Regions from separate parts of the Cupriavidus sp. FW306-01-F10A genome, predicted to be linked through region 1. Evidence: predicted binding sites of a transcription regulator. Region 1 holds the regulator's gene; the other holds the start of a gene.
The links. The regulator FNR, encoded in region 1, switches genes on or off when oxygen is low (the NO sensors DNR and NnrR bind a similar motif). The targets are predictions, from matches to a motif close to TTGATNNNNATCAA.
Positions count from the first base shown of each region.

Region 2: the regulator FNR is predicted to act here: its motif matches at 2,133-2,146, upstream of hemN (oxygen-independent coproporphyrinogen III oxidase).

Region 1 is NZ_JBYSYA010000008.1:202,909-210,279, forward strand. It holds gene rluB (23S rRNA pseudouridine(2605) synthase RluB) at 1-536, opposite strand, end outside; gene scpB (SMC-Scp complex subunit ScpB) at 542-1,396, opposite strand; gene AC3WLF_RS14605 (sulfite exporter TauE/SafE family protein) at 1,965-2,723, opposite strand; gene fnr (fumarate/nitrate reduction transcriptional regulator Fnr) at 2,802-3,527, shown strand; gene AC3WLF_RS14615 (hypothetical protein) at 3,590-3,835, opposite strand; gene AC3WLF_RS14620 (hypothetical protein) at 3,832-4,041, opposite strand; gene ccoG (cytochrome c oxidase accessory protein CcoG) at 4,070-5,542, opposite strand; gene ccoP (cytochrome-c oxidase, cbb3-type subunit III) at 5,592-6,509, opposite strand; gene AC3WLF_RS14635 (cbb3-type cytochrome oxidase subunit 3) at 6,512-6,676, opposite strand; gene ccoO (cytochrome-c oxidase, cbb3-type subunit II) at 6,680-7,342, opposite strand; gene ccoN (cytochrome-c oxidase, cbb3-type subunit I) at 7,361-7,371, opposite strand, start outside.
Region 2 is NZ_JBYSYA010000015.1:51,527-58,897, reverse strand. It holds gene AC3WLF_RS20905 (c-type cytochrome) at 1-514, shown strand, start outside; gene hemN (oxygen-independent coproporphyrinogen III oxidase) at 588-2,072, opposite strand; gene AC3WLF_RS20895 (ABC transporter substrate-binding protein) at 2,247-3,383, shown strand; partial or broken gene AC3WLF_RS20890 (ATP-binding protein) at 3,369-3,539, opposite strand; gene AC3WLF_RS20885 (UvrD-helicase domain-containing protein) at 3,620-5,716, opposite strand; gene AC3WLF_RS20880 (YMGG-like glycine zipper-containing protein) at 5,999-6,226, shown strand; glycine riboswitch at 6,304-6,391, shown strand; glycine riboswitch at 6,413-6,538, shown strand; gene gcvT (glycine cleavage system aminomethyltransferase GcvT) at 6,638-7,371, shown strand, end outside.

The sequences.
Region 1 (7,371 bases):
CCGCCCTGGCCCTTGCGGGGCGCCTGCGGCTTGCCGCCATCCTTGCGGCGGCCCTGCTGCCGCGCGCCGGTGCCCTGCGCCTCGCCCGGCGCTGCCGCCTTGCCCGAGCGCTGGACCGGCTTGCGCTTGCGGCCGGGCTGCTCGGGCTTGTCGGTGCCTTCGGCCCTGGCCGCGCGGTCCACCTTGTCTGCCTTGCTGGTGCCCTGGCCGCCCTGGCTACCCTGGCCGCCCTCGCCCTGCCCCGTCTTGCGCTTGCCGCGGCCACGCTGGCCAGCGCGCGCACCGCCCGCCGCCTGTGCGGCGCCCGCTTCACCGGCATCGGCCTGGCCGCCGGCGCCTTCGGCGCCCTCGCCGCGGTCCTGTGCCTGGCGGCGCGATGCGACCAGGTTCCTCAGCCCGCGGCGCAGCCCCTTGCGGCGGGGCGCGGCTTCGCTGCCCGATCCGGGTTCTGCGGCGCCGGTGTCGGCGGGTGCGCCCGCATTGCGGGTGTCTTGCTCAACGGAATCAGACAAGATATTCACTATCGGATGTTGCATGTTGTTCAGTTCGGCACGCGCTCGTCGTGCTCGCTCGGGTGCGGCGGGGTGCCGTTGTCCGGCAAATCGCCCCGCGCCCCGTCCGGATTGGGTGCGGCTGGTTCGGTGGAAGCGGCCTCGGCGGCATCGTCGGCTGCAGCTTGCAGCGGTTGCGCGTCAAAGCCATTGGCGCCTTGGTCGACCGGGCCGGTCGTCTCGGCTTCGTTTGCGACGGATGCTTCAGCCACATCCGCTGCGTGCGCGGCGGGGTCGGCAAAAGCCTCTTCGTCGGCGCTGGCCGCCTTGTTTGCAGCCAGGTCTTCAAAATTGATGGCCTGCTGTTCCAGCAGGGTTGCCTGCGCCTGCGCCTGGGCATCTTCCAGCGGCGGCAGCTCATCCAGCGTACGCAGGCCAAGATCGTCCAGGAACGCCTTGGTGGTCGCATACAGCGCCGGCCTGCCCGGCACGTCGCGGTGTCCGATCACCTCGATCCAGCTGCGGTCCTCAAGCTTCTTGATGACTTCCGTGCTGACCGTCACGCCGCGGATTTCCTCGATATCGCCGCGGGTCACCGGCTGCCGGTAGGCAATGATCGCCAGTGTTTCCATCACCGCGCGCGAATATTTTGGCGGCTTTTCAGGATTCAGCCGATCCAGGTATTCACGCATTTCCGGCCGGCTCTGGAAGCGCCAGCCGCTGGCCAGCGCCACCAGTTCCACGCCGCGCGGCCGCCAGTCCTGGCGCAGTTCATCAAGCAGCACGCGGATGGTGTCTGCGCCGACGTCGTCGTCAAACAGCCGCCGCAGATCATTGACGCGCAGCGGTTCCTGCGCGCAGATCAGCGCCGTCTCGAGGACGATCTTCGCCTCTTGGGTATTCATGTTGATGGTGTGCAGCCTGTCTTTGCACCTGCTCCCGGACGGATCCGGGGCACCGGAGATTTTGGATACAGCGGTGCGAAAGCCACCGCCATCTCATTGCGCAGCTAGCCGGATACCTGCTGCATCCAAGCCGTGCACTTCCCTATCTTTGCATCGAGTTGCCGGGCGTTCCGGCAGGAGATCGTTCGCATGCCGTTATGGGCCAGCCAGCGAACCTCTTGCGTAGCGCGTCCGCACATATCGGACGTCGCTGTCAGCGAACTGAAGGCCTCGGACGCAAGAAAAACGGGTATCGGGAGCAAGGCCGGCATCGCCAACACCGCAGTGCCAGCCGGACTTTTGAACCAGATCTTTTGAACCGGATGGACTTTGGGGACGGGACGGGCATCGAAAACCTTCCGCTTCCCCTGCCCTGAACTCGCCTTCTGGTATGAAGGCCGCCTGGCGCTGCTCGCCCGCTGCTTACCGCGGCTCACAAGACGCCGCGCGATACCGCAATGTTGGCGATTGTATGGCATTCCCGCCCCCGCCTGCAACCATCATCCGTTGCCCGCGCGGCGCCGGCGCCTCAGAACACCAGGCAGAATCCATGCTCGGCCAGCGAATGTGGCAACAGCACCGCTCGCGCAATGCCAAGGCCGCCGAACGCCATCACCGCCAGGCCGGCACCCAGGCGCACGCCGGGACGTCGCGACAGCGTACGCAAATAGCCCGACAGGCCGGAGAGCACCAGCAGGTTAGGCAGTGTGCCGAGCCCGAACACGCCCATCACGAGTGCGCCGGACGCCGCATTTCCCGCCAGCAGCGCCAGCGTGAGCGCCCCATAGACCATGCCGCACGGCACCAGTCCCCACGCCAGGCCCACGCCATATCGCCGCGCCAGGCCGCCGCGTGCGCGCACAAACGACGGCATGCCGCGTGCCACGCCAGCCAGCCGGCGCGCCACCGTTGCGCCGGCACGCGCCGCCAGCCGCTCCAGCCAGTCGACGGTAAAAGTGTTGCCGCGCAGCAACCGCCAGCCCGACCACAGCAGCATGACGCTGCCTGCGCCGAACAGCCAGCGCTGCACCGGCAGATAGTCCAGCTTCCACGCCGAAGCACCGACCGCGCCCAGCGCGGCCCCAAGCAGCATATAGGTCGAGATCCGGCCCAGGTGCATTATCAGCAACTCGCCCAGCCAGGCGGCACGGCTGGGCACAAGACTGATCGTCGCCGCCGCCCCGCGGCGTTGCTCCACGGCCAGCGCCACGCCGCCGCACATGGCAGCGCAGTGGACCCCGCCCAGCAAAGCCAGCAGAAAAACGCTGATCAGTACGCCAAATGTCAATTCTCACTCCCTACCACATCACATCGCACGGTAAAATGTCCTTATCGCGCCCTCGCTGCCATTTCTAGCAGGTTCCAATTGCTCACCTCCATTCCCATTACCGAGATGTCACCCCGCTGCTCCACCTGTGCGATGGGGCAGCTGTGCCTTCCGGTCGGCATGTCGCAGCAAGACCTTGCCAAGATGGACACGCTGGTTCAGGAACGCATCCGTGTGCACAAGGGTGAAACCCTGTATCGCATGGGCGATCCGCTCACCGCGGTCTATGCCGTGCGCTTTGGCACGCTCAAGACCCACGTCACCACTGAAGACGGCCGCTCGCAGATTACCGGCTTCCACCTGCCCGGCGAAATTGTCGGTCTCGACGGGCTGGGCGAGATGCAGCATGCCTCCGATGCCGCCGCGCTGGAGGACACCGAAGTCTGCGTGGTCCGCATGAGCGAGTTGCAATCGCTGTCGGCAGACCTGCCGTCGCTGCAGCAGCAGTTCCTGCGCCTGATGGGCAAGGAAATCACGCATGACCAACTGATGCTGGTCACGCTGGGCTCGATGCGCGCCGAGGAACGCCTTGCCGCCTTCCTGATCAACCTCTCTGAGCGCCTGTCGGCGCGCGGCTATTCGGCGTCCGAGTTCGTGATGCGCATGAGCCGCGAAGAGATCGGCAGCTACCTGGGCCTGAAGCTCGAAACCGTCAGCCGCCTGTTCTCTCGCTTTGCCGAAGCCGGCCTGATCCAGATTCGCCAGCGCCACGTCAAGCTCGTGGACATCGACGGCATCAAGCAACTCTACAGCCGCTCCTGCTAAGCGGCCAAGGCGCTGTCATGGCCGCATCCGGCCATGACAGCGCAGGCCTCACGGCAGCCCGCTTACTCCAGTTCGTCGGTATCGCTGAGCCGCGTCGGCATGGTGTAGAGCGTCAGTCCGCTGGACAACGCGCAGAACACCCAGGCCATCAGGAAGCCGATGGTGTAGACCGATTCGCGGGACGCTTCGATCGGCTGGCCGAAGAAGTTCAGGTCACCGGGATCCACCACCGAAAACACCGTCGCGGTCGCAAACCCAGCCATCAGGAACGCCGGCCAGAGTACCCACATCAGCCAGCGCAACCTCATGGCTGCCTCACAGCGGCAGCCTTGGGCGGCGCGGCGTCGACCTTCTCGACCACCAGGCCATGGCGCGTTGCACCCTGCACCGGCATGTCCGGATGCGTGGATGCCAGCCAGATTGTCACGCCGCACGCCACCATCGCCACCAGCGGGCCGCTCATCAACAGCCACGGCCACGGCTCCTTCCACCACGGATTGCCTTGCTGACTCATCTTGCCCCCTTCATCTTGACGACTAGCTTCACAAATCGCGCGGCACGATGAAACTGGTGGATTGCCGGATTTCGGCATGCCCCCGCTCCGTGCCTTCGCTCGTCACTGTCACGTTGATCTTGTGCGTGCCCTGCGCCGCGGCCTCGATCGGCACGCGGATCCGGATCGGCAGCAACCGGTTGGACGTCGGCGCCAGCGATTCGGCCTGCTTGTCGTATTCCACCGTCAGGTTCTTCAATTCGTCGCTGTCGGCGCGCACGCTGATCTGCATCGGCGCTTCGGTGGTGTTGATCAGCTGCAGGCGATAGACATTCTCGATCCAGCGGCCTTCCACTTCACGGCCGAGCGCACCACGGTCGCGGATGATGTCGACCTTCAGCGGCGTGCGCAGCGCGATCGAAGCCATGAACCCGGCCAGCAGTGCCACCCAGATCACGGAATAGATAACGACGCGCGGGCGCAGCAGGCGCTTGCGCGATGCCGCCGCGGACAAGCCCTTGCGCATCGCGTTTTCCGAGGTGTACCGGATCAGGCCGCGCGGATATGCCATCTTGTCCATGACCTGGTCGCAGGCGTCGATGCAGGCGCCGCAGCCGATGCACTCGTACTGCAGGCCGTCGCGGATATCGATGCCCGTCGGGCACACCTGCACGCAGATGCTGCAGTTGACGCAGTCGCCAAGCCCCGCCTTGTGGTGGTCGGTCTTGCGCGACCGGCTGCCGCGCGGCTCGCCGCGGCCGACGTCGTAGGTCACGACATAGGTATCGCGATCCACCATCACGCTCTGGAAGCGCGCATACGGGCACATGTACTTGCACACCTGCTCGCGCATGAAGCCCGCATTGCCCCAGGTGGCGAACGCGTAGAACAGCATCCAGAACGACTGCCACGGCCCCAGCGACAGGCTGAGCACCTCGCCGCCCAGTTCGCGGATCGGTGCGAAATAGCCGATGAAGGTAAAGCCGGTCCAGAGCGCAATCAGCACCCACAGGAAGTGCTTGGTCGCCTTGAGACGGAACTTGCGCAGGCTCCACGGATCGCCGTCGAGCCGGATGCGGGCGATGCGGTCGCCTTCGACCCGCCGCTCGATCCACATGAAGATCTCGGTGTAGACCGTCTGCGGACAGGCATAGCCGCAGAACAGCCGCCCCGCGATCGCCGTGAACAGGAACAGCGCCAGCGCCGAGATGACCAGCAGCACCGCCAGGTAGATGACGTCTTGCGGCCACAGCACCAGCCCGAAGATGTAGAACTTGCGCTCGCCAAGGTCAAACAGCACGGCCTGGCGGTCATTCCATTGGAGCCAGGGCGTGCCGTAGTAGATCAGCTGGGTCAGGATCACCAGCCAGACCCGCCAGCTGGAGAAGGCGCCCGTCACCGAGCGCGGGTAGATCTTGCGGCGGACCTCGTAGAGCGTTTCGTCAGAGGTCTCGCCCGGCGCAGCGGCCGACCGTTGCAGGTCGGCCGCCCGGGCCATTTCTTCGGTCCCGGGTGCGTTCATGGGCATGCTCTCCCGCGAGCTGCCAGCGCCCGCTCACATGAGTCGTCGGTCATTGCCCGGCTCCGCCCCCAGTGTTGGACAAACCCCAGACATAGGCCGTCAGCATCCGGATGCGTTCAGGCGTCAGGATCTCCTCATGCGCGGGCATGTGGTTGTTGTGGCCCTTCAGGATGGCGTCGACGATGCTGCCTTCCGAGCTACCATACAGCCAGACGTTGTCCGCCAGGTTGGGCGCGCCGAGCGCCTGGTTGCCCTTGCCGCCGGCGCCGTGGCATGCCACGCAGGTCGTCTTGAAGGCGCCCTCGCCACGCGACGCACGGATCGGGTCCGACGACAGGCCCGACAGCGAGCGCACGTATTGCGCCACGTCGCCCGCCTGCTTGGCGTCGATGGCCGCGGCAAACGGCGGCATCACGCCATTGCGGCCCTTGGTGATGGTCTGCTGGATGATGTCGGGTTCGCCACCATAGAGCCAGTCGCTGTCCGTCAGGTTCGGGAAGCCGCGGCTGCCGCGCGCGTCCGAGCCGTGGCATTGTGCGCAGTAGTTCAGGAACAGGCGCTGGCCGATCTCGCGCGCCTGCGGATCCGCCGCTACCTGCTTGACGTCCATCTTCAGGTACTTGGCGTAGATCTCGTTCTGCATTTTCTCCTGCGCCGCGCGGTGCGCGGCAAGTTCGCCCTGCGTGGAGAACTTCAGCACGCCGGCATACGAACCCAGTCCCGGGTACAGCACCAGGTAGGCCAGGCTGAAGATGCAGGCCAGCAGGAACATCCACATCCACCAGCGCGGCAACGGGTTGTTCAGCTCGCGCAGGTCACCGTCCCAGACATGGCCGGTGTCTTCAGTGCCGCCGGCGGTCTTGGCGACCTTGCGTTGCGAGAACAGCAGCCACACGCACCAGACGATGCCGATGAGCGCGATAGCGGCAATGTAATAACTCCAGAATTCGGAAATGAAATCGCTCATGGCTAGGTGTTCCGGCTCGATGTTGTCGTGGTTTCGTCAGGCAGCGCGAACGGCAGCATGGCGGATTCCCGGTTGGCGGCCTGCCGGCCGGCGGACCAGGCCCACCAGCAGATCCCCAGGAAGACGACCATCGACACGACGGTCGCAATGGCAGTGATCATGGCCATGGCTTACTCCTTGGGTGCCGCGGCCGCGGCGGAATCCACGCGGACGTTGCGGCGGTTGGTACCCAGGCCTTGCAGGTAGGCAACCAGCGCATCTTCTTCGGTCTTGCCCTTGAGCTCGTCCGGTGCCTTGGCGATCTCGGCATCCGTGTACGGCACGCCCAGGCGCACCAGCGCGCGCATGCGGGCCTGGATGTCGTTGGTGGGCAGCTCGGCCCTTTCCAGCCACGGGTACGATGGCATCACCGATTCCGGCACCACGTCGCGCGGATTGCGCAGGTGGATGCGCTGCCAGTCATCCGAGTAGCGCCCGCCCACGCGTGCCAGGTCGGGACCGGTGCGCTTGGAGCCCCACAGGAACGGGTGGTCGTAGACCGACTCGCCCGCCGTGGAAAAGTGGCCGTAGCGCTCGGTCTCGGCCTGCAGCGTGCGGACCTGCTGCGAGTGGCAGCCGACGCAGCCTTCACGGATATAGATATCGCGGCCCATCAGCCGCAGCGGCGAATACGGGGTGATGCCCGGATCCGGCTCGGTGGTGGAGTGCTGGAAGAACAGCGGCACGATCTGGACCAGACCCGCAATGCTGACCACGAGGATCGTGCAGATGATCAGCCAGCCGATGTTCTTCTCCAGCGTTTCGTGGGAAAAGAAGCGTTGTTTGTCGGACATCTTTCTATCCTGGATTGATCAGTGGGCAG
Region 2 (7,371 bases), on a different contig from region 1:
GTCGGTGATAAACGGCAAGGGCGCGATGGCCGCGCGCGCCGGCACCACGCCGGACGACTACGCCGACTACGAACTGGCCCGTGCCGTGGTCTACATGGCCGACGCCGGCGGCGCCAAGTTCCCGGAACCGGCTGCCCCGGCTGCCGCCGCGCTGGCGACCGCCGCAGCCCCTGATGCCGCCGCCGGTCCGGCCGCCGCTGCCGCGCCTGCACCGGCCGCTGCAGCGGCCCCGGCAGCCGCTGCCGCCGCACCTGCTGCTGCGCCGGCCGCCTCGGCCGACGTGGGCAAGAAGGTCTACGAGCAGGTCTGCGCCGCCTGCCACGCCGCCGGCGTGGCAGGTGCGCCCAAGTTCGGCGACAAGGCCGCCTGGGCGCCGCGCCTGAAGGAAGGCATGGACGCGGTCCACAACTTTGCGCTCAAGGGCAAGGGCGTGATGCCGCCCAAGGGTGGCTACGCCGGCCCGGACGCGGACGTGATCGCCGCTTCGGACTACATGGCCAACGCCGCCAAGTAAGTCCGCCTGCTGCAAACGAAAAGCCCGCGCATATTGCGCGGGCTTTTTTTCGTCCGTACCGCCTGCGCGGCCGCTACACCACGCGCGAGTACCGCGCCCGCGGCACGAAGCGCACCGGCTGCGCGCCATCGTTGGCGGCAACGGCCTGGGCACCGGTGTCCGCGGGCCGCGCGGCGTCCTCGCGCAGGTAGTGGTCGAACACCATCGCCACGCGCCGCACCAGCAACCGGCCCAGCGGCGTCACGGTGATGCGTTCCGGCGCGCATTGCACCAGCCCGTCAGCGCCCAGTGCAGCAAGGTCGGCCAGTTCCGGCGCAAAGGCCGTGCCGAAGCGGATGCCGTGGCGCGCTTCCAGCGCCGGGATATCGAGCACCCCATTGCACATCAGGTCGCCGATGATCTCGCGCCGCAGGTGGTCGTCGACGCTCATCGCCACGCCGCGCGCCAGCGGCAGGCGGCCGTGGTCGAGCGCGCCGTAGTACTCGTCCAGCGTGCGCGCATTTTGCACGTAGCGCCCCGCGATCGCGCCGATCGCGGAAATGCCGAGCCCGACCTGGTCGTAGCCGGCGTGCGTTGAGTAACCCTGGAAGTTGCGCTGCAGCCGCCCTTCGCGCTGGGCCACGGCGAGGTCGTCGTCGGGCAGCGCGAAATGGTCCATGCCGATATAAACGTAGCCCTCGGCGGTCAGCCGCTCGATGGTGGAGACCAGGATGTCGAGCTTCTCGCCGGCGGGCGGCAAGGCGTTTTCGTCGATGCGGCGTTGCGGCTTGAACACATGCGGCAGGTGCGCGTAGCTATAGACCGAGAGCCGGTCGGGACGCAGCGCCAGCACCTGCTCGATGGTGCGGCCAAAGCGCGCCGCGGTCTGGTGCGGCAGGCCGTAGATCAGGTCCAGGCTGACCGAGCGGAAACCCAGCGTGCGTGCGGCATCCACCACGGCGCGGGTCTCTTCGAACGGCTGGATGCGATGGATGGCCTGCTGGACCTCGGGATCGAAATCCTGCACGCCCAGGCTGACGCGGTTGAAGCCCAGCTCGGCCAGCAGCGCCATGCGGGCGTGGTCGACGCGGCGCGGATCGATCTCGATCGAATGCTCGCCCTCGGCCGCCAGCTCGAAATGCTCATGCAGCAGCGCCATCACGCGGCGCATCTCGCCGGGGTCGAGGAAGGTCGGCGTGCCCCCGCCCCAGTGCGACTGCAGCACCTGGCGGCGCGGCCCGAGCCGGTCTGCCACCAGCGCCATCTCGCGGCCCAGGTAGTTGACGTAGCGGGCGCTGCGGCCATGGTCGCGCGTGATGATCTTGTTGCAGCCGCAGTAGTAGCAGATGTTCTCGCAGAACGGGATATGCAGGTACAGCGACAGCGGCGCCGGCGCGTCGGCGCGGCAGGCGGCGAGTGCGTCGTGGTACAGCGACAGGTCGGGCCCGTTGCGGAAGCGGTCGGCCGTCGGGTACGAGGTATAGCGCGGGCCGTTGCCGTCGATGCGGCCGGCCAGCGCGCGGAAGTCGGACAGCGCGCGGCGGTCGGGCGCAGGGGAAGTCATGGCAGACGGGATCATGGGGGCGCGGGGGTATGGGTGTATGACGGCCCATCGTAGGGCCGCACCGCCGCTGGCGCGTTGACCGCCGTCAAGCGCGGGCATTGGACCTGCGGGCGGCGGGCGTCACATTGGTGTCATGTGTGGCGGATACGCTGCGCGCCACCGCCGGCCCGCGCGTCACCTGCCCCTGCAATGCCAACTCCCGACCAGACATCAACGCATCCGCCGTACCCACCGCTGCGCAGCCACCTAGCAGCACCGGCCCGGCACCGGCGCCGCCTGCTTGCCGCCGCCGGCGCGGCCCTGGCCCTGCCCGCCTGGCCAGCGCTGTCGCAGGCGCAGGCGCGCCGCACGGTCGTGGTCGGCCACCTGCTCGACCGCGGCGGCGCGCAAGCCGACCTTGCGCGCGACTACCTGGCCGGGGCCAAGGTCATGTTGGATGCTGTCAACGCCGGCAACGGCCCGGTGCGCATCGCGCACGTGGTCCGTGACGCCGATCCCGACCCGCGCCGCGCGCTGGCGCAGGCGGTGTCGCTGGCCGATACCGAACGCGCCGAGCTGCTGTTCGGCCCGGGCGACCGGCTGTTGCCGGCGCTGGCGGCATCGGCCGAGCTGGGCCGGCGCGGCGTGCAGATCGTGGCGCCGCTGTCGGGGCTTGCGCTGGCGGCCGACAACGTCTGGTTCACCCGTGCCGACTACCAGGCCGAACTGGACGCGGCGGTACGCCAGCTGCGCAGCTACGGCCTGACCAGCATCGCGCTGGCCCTGGCGCCGGACTTCGCCGCCCCGTCGCTGGCCCGGCTGGAGGCGCAGACCGGGACGCGCGCGGTGCCGCTCGACGCCAATCCCGAGGCCGCCGCCCGGCGCATCGCCGCCACCCGCCCGGGCGCGGTGATCGTGGCGGGCGATACCCTTGCCTACGCCGGGCTGGGCCGCGCGCTGGCGGTGCAGGGCTGGTACGGTTTCCTGGTCGGGCTGTCGTCGGTCAGCGCCACCGCCGCGCGCGAGATCCTGGGCGCTGGCTACAACGGCGGCATGGTGCTGACCCAGGTCGCGCCCGGGCCGCAACAGGCAACGCTGCGGGTGGTGAAGGAACACGTGGCGCGCATGAAGCAATACCTGGATGAGCCGCCGTCGCCGGCCACGCTGGCTGGCTATATCGGCGCGGCATGGCTGGCGCGCGCGCTGGCCGGCCTGCGCGGCAGCGGCGCGGCCGAGATGCGGCGGGCACTGCAGGGGCGCGTGGACGTGGGCGATTTCCCGCTCGACTTCACGCACGGGCAGCGCGGCTCGCAGTACGTCACGCTGGCGGCGTCAGCCGCGCGGTAGGGACAGGCGCGCGCGCAGGCCGCCTTCGGGGCGGTTGCTCAGGGTCAGCTCGCCGCCATGGCGCGCGGCAATGTCGACCGCGATCGACAACCCCATGCCGACCCCGCCGGTGGCGCGGCTGCGCGAGGATTCGACGCGGTCGAACGGCGCGAGCAGCACAGCCGCCATACTAGGCATGCCTGCACCCCGCGTCTTGTCAGCCTGGTAGGCCTTTGTATCGGGACTGTAGCGCCCGTTCAGCCCGGGGCTGTCTTGCCGCCGTTTCCCAGCAGTGCCTTGAGCGCGCCGAGCCGGTCCTTGGGGCTCATCGCCGGGGTTTCATCCACCGGCGCAGGCGCCTCCTCCAGCTTCATCTCGCCGATAAAGCGCGAAGGCTGGCACGAGTAGGTCTCTCGCGCGCGCTTGCGCTTCTTGCACCAGCTGACATGCAGGCTGCGCTGGGCGCGGGTGATGCCGACATACATCAATCGCCGCTCTTCCTCGATCTTCTCGTCGCTCATGTCCTCGTCTTCGCGGCAGTGCGGCAGGATGCCCTCCTCCACGCCGACCAGGAACACGTGCGGATACTCCAGCCCCTTGGACGCATGCAGCGTGGACAGCCGCACCGCGTCGGGATCTTCCTCGCGGCCTTCCAGCATGCTCATCAGCGCCACGGTCTGGGTCAGCTCCAGCAGGTTCTTGCCTTCGCTGCCGAGGCCGTCGGCATTGTCGAAGCCGGTGGCTTCCTCGCCCTCGGCGCCTTCGGGCTTGGTGCCCTTGCGCTTGAGCCAGTCGAGGAATTCCAGCGTATTGGTCCAGCGCGACTGCGCCTGCCGTTCGTCGAAGCTGTCGTACAGGTAGGCCTCGTAGTGGATCCCTTCCATCAGGTCGTCCAGCACCACGGTGGCGGGATCCTTGGCCGCGCGGTCGGCCAGCCGTACCATCGATTCGCAGAACACGCGCAGCGGCTCCAGCTGGCGCGGCTGCAGCTTGCCTTCGATGCCGCCCATCATCGCGGCCTCGAACAGCGACACCTTGGCCTGTCCGGCAAAGGTGCCCAGCGCTTCCAGCGTGGTGTTGCCCACGCCGCGGCGCGGCGTGGTGATGGCGCGGATAAAGGCGGGATCGTCGTCGGGGTTGGCAATCAGGCGCAGATAGGCGCAGATGTCCTTGATCTCGGCCTTGTCGAAGAAGCTCTGGCCGCCCGACAGCACATAGGGAATCCGTTCGCGCCGCAGGATCTGCTCAAACAGCCGCGCCTGGTGGTTGCCGCGATACAGGATGGCGTAGTCGCGGAACTGCGCGCGGCGCTCGAACTTGTGCGCGGACAGGCGGAACACCACCGACTCGGCCTCGTGCTCCTCGTCGTTCATCGGGTGGATGGCGATGGGGTCGCCCATGCCGTGCTCGCTCCACAGCTTCTTGTCGAACAGCTTGGGGTTGTTGGCGATGACCGCGTTGGCGGCTTCCAGGATGCGCACCGTGGAGCGGTAGTTCTGCTCCAGCTTGATCACCTTCAGGTCCGGGAAGTCGGTCTGCAACCCGCGCAGGTTGTCCAGCGTGGCGCCGCGCCAGCCATAGATGGCCTGGTCGTCGTCGCCGACCGCGGTGAAGGCCGGCGCGCGCAGGTGCGAGCCGCCTGCCAGCAGCTTCAGCAACTGGTACTGGCAGGCGTTGGTGTCCTGGTATTCGTCGACCAGGAAGTAGCGCAGGCGGTTCTGCCACTTGAGTTGCACCGTTTCATTGCGCGCGAACAGCTCGGCGGGCAGGCGGATCAGGTCGTCGAAATCCACCGCCTGGTAGGCGTGCAGCGTGGCCACGTAGTTGCGGTAGACCAGCGCGGCCTGGTGCTCGTCGGCATTGGCGGCCTGCGCGATCGCTGCCTCCGGATCGACCATGCCGTTCTTCCATAGCGAGATCGTGCCCTGCACGCCGCGGATCAGCTTCTTGTCGGTGGTGCCCAGCTGCTCCTGGATCAGGCCGAAGCAGTCGTCCGAATCCATGATCGAAAACTGCGGCTTCAGGCCCACGTGCTCGGCCTCCATGCGCAGGATCTGCACCCCGAGCGAGTGGAAGGTACAGACCGTCAGCTGTTTGAGCGGGATGCGCTTGCCCTCGCGCGTGGTCTTGCCCTCCATCAGCTTGCCGATGCGCTCCTGCATCTCCTTGGCGGCCTTGTTGGTAAAGGTGACGGCGGCGATATGGCGCGGCTCGAAGCCCTTGTCCTCGATCAGATGCGCGATCTTCTGCGTGATCACCCGGGTCTTGCCGGAGCCCGCCCCGGCCAGCACCAGGCAAGGGCCGTCCAGGTAGCGGACGGCTTCGGATTGGGCGGAGTTCAGGCCATGGGTCATGCGTGGGATGCGGTTGGAGGCAGGGAAATCGGCAGGAACAGCGGCAGGCCAGGCGGGACACGCCAGCACCCAAAAAACGGGCATGGCAGCAAAGCTGCCGATGTTAACACGCTGGTCGCGGCAGGTCAGTCAGCGCAAACCGCGTTGACACGGCCGGTTGTGTCACCGGCGTAACACTTCGTAAAGGCCGGAGCCAATCGCGCAACCAAACGCTCTAACTAGTATGTCCCCTGGCCTGCGCGGCGGGGTTGACATGCTTGAATCATCACATCGGAGCCAATAATGAAAACCCTGCAGACTTTGACCAAGGTGACCCTGATCGGCGTGACCGTCGCGGCCTTTGCCGGTTGCGCGGATATGACCCCGAAGCAGCGTAATACCGCCATTGGCGCGGGCGCGGGCGCCGTGGGCGGCGCCATCCTCACCGACGGTAGCGCGCTGGGTACGCTGGGTGGCGCGGCCGTGGGCGGCGTGATCGGTAACGTTGTCACCGACGACAAGAAGAAGTAAGCCAGACCACCGCAGCGACAGGTACGGCAGGCTCCCCTGGCCGGTTTGACAAAGGCCGGGGCCTCCCGTACATTGCGCGCATCCGACCGGGAGAGCGCGCATCGCCTGCGCCGCCGAAGGGGTATCACCCGAAAACTCTCAGGCACCACGGACCGATCGGATCGGCATGCAATATGCACACAATGCATGCCGAACTCTGGAGAGCGGCACCCGCCATTCGTGGCGAGCGTGCCCACCGAAGGGGCGCACGAGGAAGGGGTCCGGCAGGATCCGCCTTGTAATCTCTCAGGTATCGAGGACAGAGGGGTCATCCGCCGCAGCGGATTGCCACGCCACATTCAGGCGCGGCGAGCGTTGCGGCGGATGGCCCTTTTTTTGTTTTCGCCAACCGAGACTGCCCCAGAGGATTCCATGACGCTCCAGGCCACGCCCCTCAACGCCATCCACCGCGCCCTCGGCGCCCGCATGGTTGATTTCGGCGGCTGGGACATGCCGGTCAACTACGGCTCCCAGATCGAAGAACACAATGCCGTGCGCACCGACGCCGGCATGTTCGACGTGTCGCACATGTGCGTGGTCGACCTCGCCGGCGCCAATACCCGCAGCTTCCTGCGCGGCCTGCTGGCCAACAATGTCGACAAGCTGCAGACCCCGGGCAAGGCGCTCTACTCCTGCATGCTGGATGAGAAAGGCGGCGTGATCGACGACCTGATCGTCTACTTCTTTGCCGAGGACCGCTTCCGCCTGGTCGTCAACGCCAGCACCGCGCTGGGCGACATCGAATGGATCCGCGCGCGCAATGCCGCCACCGGCAGCGATGTGACCATCACGCCGCGCCGCGACGATGTTGCGCCTGCAGGCGTGCAGCCTCTGGCCATCGTCGCCGTGCAGGGGCCCAACGCCCGCGCCAGGGTGTGGAGCACCTTCCCCTCGACCCAGCCTTCGGACACGCTCAAGCCCTTCAACGCCGCCGTGGTCCAGGACCCGGCCATCGGCGAGATCATGGTGGCGCGCACCGGCTACACCGGCGAAGACGGCTTCGAACTGGTGGTGCCGGCCGAGAACGTCGCCGCCGTCTGGGAAAAGCTGAACGCCGCCGGCGTGCGCCCCGCAGGCCTGGGCGCGCGCGACACGCTGCGCCTGGA